Regions from separate parts of the Streptomyces sp. NPDC001401 genome, predicted to be linked through region 2. Evidence: riboswitches for the same ligand, from Rfam matches in the RefSeq annotation. Region 2 holds a riboswitch; the other holds the start of a gene.
The links. A riboswitch is a leader RNA that binds a small molecule or an ion and turns the genes downstream of it on or off. The one in region 2 is predicted to bind cobalamin.

Region 1 (3,735 bases), on a different contig from region 2:
TGCCCGACCGGGAGATCGTCCCCGGTGAGCTCCTGGACCTGCCGGGGCGACGGCTGCGCGCGATCTGGACGCCGGGGCACACCCCCGGCCACGTCTGCCTGCACCTGGAGGAGGAGCACCCCTCCCTGCTCCCGGGTCACGGACGGCTGTTCTCCGGCGATCACCTGCTCCCCGGGATCACCCCGCACATCGGTCTCTACGAGGATCCCGACGACGCCACGATCACCGACCCCCTCGGCGACTACCTCGACTCCCTCGAACGCGTCGGCCGGCTCGCCCCCGCCGAGGTGCTCCCCGCCCACCAGCACGTGTTCGCCGACGCCCCCGCACGCGTACGGGAGCTGCTCGCCCACCACGAGGAACGGCTCGCCGGGCTCCGGTCCCTCCTGGTCGAGCCCCTCACGCCCTGGCAGGTCGCCGAGCGGATGGAGTGGAACCGGCCCTGGGCCCAAATCCCGTACGGCTCAAGGAACATCGCGGTCTCGGAGGCCGAGGCGCATCTGCGGCGGCTGGTGAAGCTGGGGCGGGCGGAGGCGGTGGCGGGGAGCGATCCGGTGACGTACGTGGCGGTGTAATTCGCTCGTGGGCCCTGGGTGCCCACTGGTACCCAATGACCATGGACCCGTTGCAGCAACTCCTCGCCGAACGCGCCTGTGAACGTCTGATCCTCGACTTCGTCCACCGGCTCGACCTCGGGGAGCCGGGTTCCGTGGCCGAGTTGTTCACCGAGGACGGCTGGTGGGAGTGGCCGCCTCCGGGGGACGGGCGGCGGTCCGAGGGGCGGGAGGCGCTGCGGAAGTACTTCGGCTCACGGCCGGCTGACAAGCTCTCGCGGCGGGTCATGTCCAACATCCGGGTCACCGTGACGTCCGAGGACATCGCAGAGGCCACCTCGTACTTCACGACGTACCGCATCGAAGGCTGGTCCGGCGACATGGTGCCCGCCGGCCCGCCCGTCCAGGTCGGCCACTACCAGGACACGTTCCGTCGTGTCGACGGACGGTGGCTGCTCGCCTCGCGGACCCTGCACCTCCCCTTCGGCGGCCCGACCCCGCGCCAGGACCGCGGCGCTCTCGACCGCTAGCGCAGGAACGTACGGATCAACTCCTCGGCCTCCCCGAGGAGTTCGACCTCCCGTCGGCTCATCGTCGGGTTGGCCGCGCGTCGGCGCCGGGCCTCCGTCAGGCCTGCCTCGGTGAGGTGGGAGGGGTCGGCGAGCAGGGCGGTCAGCATGGCGCGGGCGCTGTCGGCGATCGGTTCGTCGTCGACGGCGACCTGGGCCAGGATCATGGCGGAGATGGCCCAGTCGAGGCCCGGGTGGCCCTCCTCCGCGTTGGACCAGTCGATCACGTGCGGACCGTCGGGCGTGAGCATCACGTTGTCCGGATGCAGGTCGAGGTGGAGGACCCGGCAGTCGGGATCGGCGGAGTCGCGGGTGGGGACGGCGTGCAGGCGCCGCAGCAGGTCGGCCACGGTCGCGCCCGCCTCGTCGGCGCCCAGCGAACCATCCAGGCACGCCTGAAGCATCGTCGGCCCGGACAGCCGCTCCATCACCAGGTCGGTGCGTGTGGAGTCGGCGAGCCGCACGCGGGGCACGGGGTAGCCGTGGGCACGCACGTGTTCCATCACGACACCCTCGGCGGCCGCGTCGCCCCATCCGTGCCGGTCGCGGCGCAGCACCCACGCCTCGTCGATCTCGTACACGTCGTTGACCCGGCCCGTGCCGAGCAGTTTCCCCGTCGTCATGACCCTCCCCGTTGTCATGATCCGAACGTACCGGCCGGCGCCTCACAGGCGGCTCTCAGCGTGTTCCTACGGGCCGGTAGAGTGGCCGGGTCGTCATCACACCGTACGGGGGGAAGCCGGTGCAATTCCGGCGCTGACCCCGCAACCGTGAACCGCCCGTAAGGCGGTCAGCCGGACTGCCCCGCTCGGTCGTGACCGGCTCACGTGCGTCGGCAGCCCGTCGGCGCGCGGCACCGTCGAGGCATACGGAGCCGAGCCGCCCGGGGTCTCCCGTGCTGCCCGCTCCCGCAGGGAGAGGCACCCGCCGATCATGAACGTCGTCCGCCGCAGCGTCGCGGCTCTGGCCGCCGCCACCGCCGTACTGGGTGCCGCCGTCCCCGCTGTCGCCGCGTCCCCCGCCCCGTCGATACCCGACGGGTTGTACGGCACCTCCGACCCGAAGTACGACGGCGTCTGGCGCCAGTCGCTGGCGCTGCTCGCGCAGGACACCGTGGGCGTGAAGCCGGCGGCGAAGGCGGTGGACTGGCTGGCGGGACAGCAGTGCGCGAACGGTGCGTTCGCGGCGTTCCGCGCCGATGCCGCGAGGGCCTGCGATGCCAAGCTCGCGGTCGACACGAACAGTACGGCCGCCGCCGTCCACGCCCTCGCCGCGCTCGGCGGACACCGGACCGCCACCGGCAAGGCGGTCTCCTGGCTGAAGTCCGTGCAGAACAAGGACGGCGGCTGGGGCTACTTGCCGGGCGGGGCGAGCGACGCGAACTCGACGTCCGTCGTCATCGGCGCGCTGACCGCCGTTGGCGAAAAGCCGGGCGGGGTTGTGAAGGACGGCAAGTCTCCCTACGACGCCCTGCTGAAGCTCGCCCTCCCCTGTAACGGGGACGGCGCGGGTGCCTTCGCCTTCCAGCCGGACAAGAAGGGCAAGTTGGCCGCCAACGCGGACGCGACGGCGGCGGCGGTCGTGGGCGCGCTCGGCAAGGGGCTGGCCGGGGACGCCGCGAAGCCGACCGACACCGATCTGACGTGCAAGAACGCCACCGCTCCCGAGCAGGCGGCGCGCAACGGTGCCGGATATCTCGTCAAGGCCCTGGCCAAGGACAAGCACCTGACGTCGGTGCTGGCCGGCGCCAAACCCCAGCCCGACTACGGCAACACGGCCGACGCGGTCCTCGCCCTCGCGACCGCGGGCCACGGCGACAAGGCGGCCGACGCCATGCGCTGGCTGGAGACCAACTCCGGGGCATGGGCCCGGCAGGCCGGACCGGCCGCGTATGCGCAGCTGATCCTCGCCGCGAACGCGGCGACCTTCGACTACAACGACTTCGGCGGCCAGGACCTGGTCAAGCTCCTCAACGCGACCGGTCCGAAGCCGGCCGCCCTCCCGACGTCCGGCGCCTACCCCAGCGAGTCCTCGCAGAGCGCAGAGGACCACTCCGCCAAGAAGGGCTCCGGGTTCGGCGTCTGGTGGATCGTCGGTGTGGGACTCGTCGGCGGCATCGGGGTCGGGTTCCTGATCAGCGGCCGTAAGAAGAAGGCACAGCCGTGATCCGCCGCGCTGTCCTCCTGTTGGCGGTGCTGTTCCTCACCCTTGCCGGCGGCCAGGCGCAGGCCGCCGGTTACCGCTACTGGTCCTTCTGGGACTACGACAACGGCCGCTGGACGTACGCCACCCAGGGCCCCGCCACCGCCCGCCCCTCCGACGGCGACGTCCAGGGCTTCCGCTTCTCGGTGAGCGAGGACTCGGCCGACTCGGCGAAGCCGCGCGGCCAGGCGTCGTTCCCGGTGATCTGCTCGCGGACGCCGGCGCAGGACGGCAAGAAGCGCGTGGCGCTCGTCATCGACTTCGGTACGGCGGCGGACGCCCCGTCCGGCGAGACACCGCCGACCCGCCGTACGGTCTGCGCGCGGGTGTCTGCCGACGGCACGACGGCGGATGCACTGGCGTCGGTGGCGAAGCCGCTGCGGTACGACACGAACGCGCTGTTGTGTGCG
Region 2 (3,735 bases):
AGCGCGACCAACCCGGCGACCGGCAAGCCGCGCGGGGCGCTGGTCCCGGCCGAGGCGAACCAATGGACGTACGCCACGCTGGCGTTGGGCTCCGCGCTCGCCCTCTTCATGTACCCGCACTCCATCACGGCGACCCTCTCCTCCAAGAGCCGTAACGTGATCCGCCGCAACACCACGATCCTGCCGCTGTACTCGCTGATGCTGGGCCTGCTCGCGCTGCTGGGCTTCATGGCGATCGCGGCCGGAGTCAAGGTCACCAACGGGCAGCTGGCGATCCCGCAGCTGTTCGAGAACATGTTCCCGAGCTGGTTCGCGGGCGTGGCCTTCGCCGCGATCGGCATCGGCGCCCTCGTGCCCGCGGCCATCATGTCCATCGCGGCGGCGAACCTCTTCACCCGCAACATCTACAAGGACTTCATCAAGCCGAACGCCACGGCCGAGCAGGAGACCAAGGTCTCCAAGCTGGTGTCCCTGCTGGTGAAGGTGGGCGCCCTGGTCTTCGTCCTGACCATGGACAAGACGGTCGCCATCAACTTCCAGCTGCTGGGCGGCATCTGGATCCTGCAGACCTTCCCGGCCCTGGTCGGCGGCCTGTTCACGCGCTGGTTCCACCGCTGGGCACTGCTCGCGGGCTGGGCGGTCGGCATGGTCTACGGCACCCTCGCCGCGTACGGCGTCGCCTCCCCGACCAACCCGGGCCAGAAGCACTTCGGTGGCTCCAACGCCGACATCCCGGGCCTCGGCGAGATGGGCTACATCGGCCTCACCGCGTTCGTCCTGAATGCCGTGGTCGCGGTGGTCCTGACCTTCGTACTCAAGGCGCTGAAGGCCCCGGAGGGCGTCGACGAGACGAAGCCGCAGGACTACACGGCGGACGCGGGCGACCCGGGCGTGCAGGTGGAGCTGCCGCCGGCCACGGCCGGGGCTTCCCACTGACGGTTGCGGTGACCAACGGGCCGTCGGACGAAATCCGGCGGCCCGTTGTCGTACCCGTCCGGCACACTCGGGTACATGGACATCGTGATCAGGCCGGTGGAACCCGGTGAGTACGAGGCCCTCGGCGAGATCACCGCCCAGGCCTACCTCCAGGACGGCCTTCTCACCTTCGGCGCGAGCGACTGGTATCTCGGCGAACTGAAGGACGTCGCCAAGCGGGCGGCGGCGGCCGACGTGCTGGTGGCCGCGCAGGGCGACCAACTCCTCGGCGGCGTCACCTTCGTCGCGTCCCCGGGCCCCATGACCGACATTGCGGGCCCCGGAGAGGCCGAGATCCGTATGCTCGCCGTCGACCGCGCCGCCCGCGGCAGAGGAGCCGGAGAGGCCCTCGTCCGCGCCTGCATCGACCGGGCAAGAGCCGCGGAGTGCACCGGCATCGTCCTGTCCACCCAGTCGATCATGCATGCCGCCCACCGCATCTACGAACGCGCCGGCTTCGTCCGCGCCCCCGAGCGCGACTGGAACCCGATCCCGGGAGTCGACTTCACGCTGATCACCTATGAGTTGACGCTCTGACACGCTCCGGAGTCAGCAGCGACACAACATATGGGGGTGCTTCCGGCGCCCGGCACAAGATGTATGCTCATGCTCGCTGTCGCCGCAGGGGAATCCGGTGCGAATCCGGAACTGTCCCGCAACGGTGTACTCATGCGTGTTCGCACATGTTTGAGCGTCAGTCCGAGGACCTGCCGACAGTGCGCCCGGCCGCCGTGGCCCGGGTGCTGTGACGTCCGGGCCTCGTGGAATGGGCCGGTGGACGCGACGCCGTGCGCGCTCGTGACTGCCCCCTGCCCTCCGCAAGGCCCCCCGTGCCGAGCGAGGGAGAGCCTCACGTGACCATCGCGCCAGCAGACCCGGTTTCAGCGAACGCCGCAGTGGCCGACGACGGTCCCGGAGCCGCGCTGCTGCGGACCCTGACCGAGCTGACCGCCGACCTCCCCGACGCCGACCCCGGCCGGGTCGCCGCCGCCGCGCTGCGCGGCCGGTCCGCCCGTGCGGACGAGACGGAGCTGCGCGAACTGGCCACGGAGGCGGCCGCCGGCCTGATCTCGGAGGACCCCGCGTACAGCAGGCTCGCCGCCCGGCTGCTCACGATCAGCATCGCCGCGGAGGCCGCCTCGCAGGGCGTCACGTCCTTCACGGAGTCTGTCGCCGTCGGGCACCGCGAAGGCCTCATCGCCGACCGCACGGCGGAGATCGTCCGCCTGCACGCCGCCCGCCTGGACGCACTCGTCGACCCTCAAGGGGACGACCGCTTCGGCTACTTCGGCCTGCGCACGCTCCACAGCCGCTATCTGCTCCGGCACCCGATCACCCGCCGCGTGATCGAGACGCCGCAGCACTTCATGCTGCGGGTCGCCAGCGGCCTCGCCGAGGACGACTCGGCCCGCGCCGTCGACGAAGTCGCCGCGCTCTACGGCCTGATGAGCCGCCTCGACTACCTCCCCTCCTCCCCCACCCTCTTCAACTCCGGCACCCGGCACCCCCAGATGTCGTCCTGCTACCTCCTCGACTCCCCGCTGGACGAGCTGGACTCCATCTACGACCGCTACCACCAGGTGGCCCGCCTCTCGAAGCACGCCGGCGGCATCGGCCTCGCGTACTCCCGCATCCGCAGCCGCGGTTCGCTGATCCGCGGCACCAATGGGCACTCCAACGGCATCGTCCCGTTCCTGAAGACCCTCGACGCCTCGGTCGCCGCCGTGAACCAGGGCGGCCGGCGCAAGGGCGCGGCGGCCGTCTACCTGGAGACCTGGCACTCCGACATCGAGGAGTTCCTGGAGCTGCGCGACAACACCGGCGAGGACGCCCGCCGTACGCACAACCTGAACCTCGCGCACTGGATCCCGGACGAGTTCATGCGCCGCGTCAACGCCGACCAGCAGTGGAGCCTCTTCTCCCCCGCCGACGTACCCGAGTTGGTGGACCTGTGGGGCGCGGAGTTCGACGCCGCGTACCGCAAGGCGGAGGCGGAGGGGCTGGCCCGCAAGACCATCCCCGCCCGCGACCTCTACGGCCGCATGATGCGCACCCTCGCCCAGACCGGCAACGGCTGGATGACCTTCAAGGACGCCGCCAACCGCACCGCCAACCAGACGGCCGAGCCGGGCCATGTCGTCCACTCCTCCAACCTCTGCACGGAGATCCTGGAGGTCACGGACGACGGCGAGACGGCGGTCTGCAACCTGGGTTCGGTCAACCTCGGCGCATTCGTGGTCGGCCAGGACATCGACTGGAAACGGCTGGACGAGACCGTCCGCACGGCCGTCACCTTCCTGGACCGCGTCGTCGACATCAACTTCTACCCGACCGAGCAGGCGGGCCGGTCGAACGCCCGCTGGCGCCCCGTCGGCCTCGGCGCGATGGGCCTGCAGGACGTCTTCTTCAAGCTCCGCCTGCCCTTCGACTCACCGGAGGCCAAGGCCCTGTCCACCCGTATCGCCGAGCGCATCATGCTCGCCGCGTACGAGGCCTCGGCCGACCTCGCCGAGCGGAGCGGCCCGCTGCCGGCCTGGGAGAAGACCCGTACGGCCCGCGGCATCCTGCACCCCGACCACTACGACACGCAGTACACCTGGCCGGAGCGCTGGACGGCACTGCGGGAGCGCATCGCCACCGTCGGCATGCGCAACTCCCTTCTCCTCGCGATCGCTCCCACGGCCACCATCGCCTCGATCGCGGGCGTGTACGAGTGCATCGAGCCGCAGGTGTCGAACCTCTTCAAGCGCGAGACGCTGT

Region 1: linked by a shared signal. The riboswitch ahead of ACFY10_RS03510 (prenyltransferase/squalene oxidase repeat-containing protein) and the one ahead of ACFY10_RS15785 (ribonucleoside-diphosphate reductase subunit alpha) in region 2 are both predicted to bind cobalamin.

What each region holds. Positions count from the first base shown of each region.
Region 1 covers NZ_JBIAWI010000001.1:749,261-752,995, forward strand. The annotation lists gene ACFY10_RS03495 (MBL fold metallo-hydrolase) at 1-575, shown strand, start outside; gene ACFY10_RS03500 (nuclear transport factor 2 family protein) at 617-1,084, shown strand; gene ACFY10_RS03505 (phosphotransferase) at 1,081-1,746, opposite strand; cobalamin riboswitch at 1,811-1,948, shown strand; gene ACFY10_RS03510 (prenyltransferase/squalene oxidase repeat-containing protein) at 2,057-3,289, shown strand; gene ACFY10_RS03515 (SCO2322 family protein) at 3,286-3,735, shown strand, end outside.
Region 2 covers NZ_JBIAWI010000004.1:107,410-111,144, forward strand. The annotation lists gene mctP (monocarboxylate uptake permease MctP) at 1-936, shown strand, start outside; gene ACFY10_RS15780 (GNAT family N-acetyltransferase) at 1,012-1,512, shown strand; cobalamin riboswitch at 1,539-1,705, shown strand; gene ACFY10_RS15785 (ribonucleoside-diphosphate reductase subunit alpha) at 1,830-3,735, shown strand, end outside.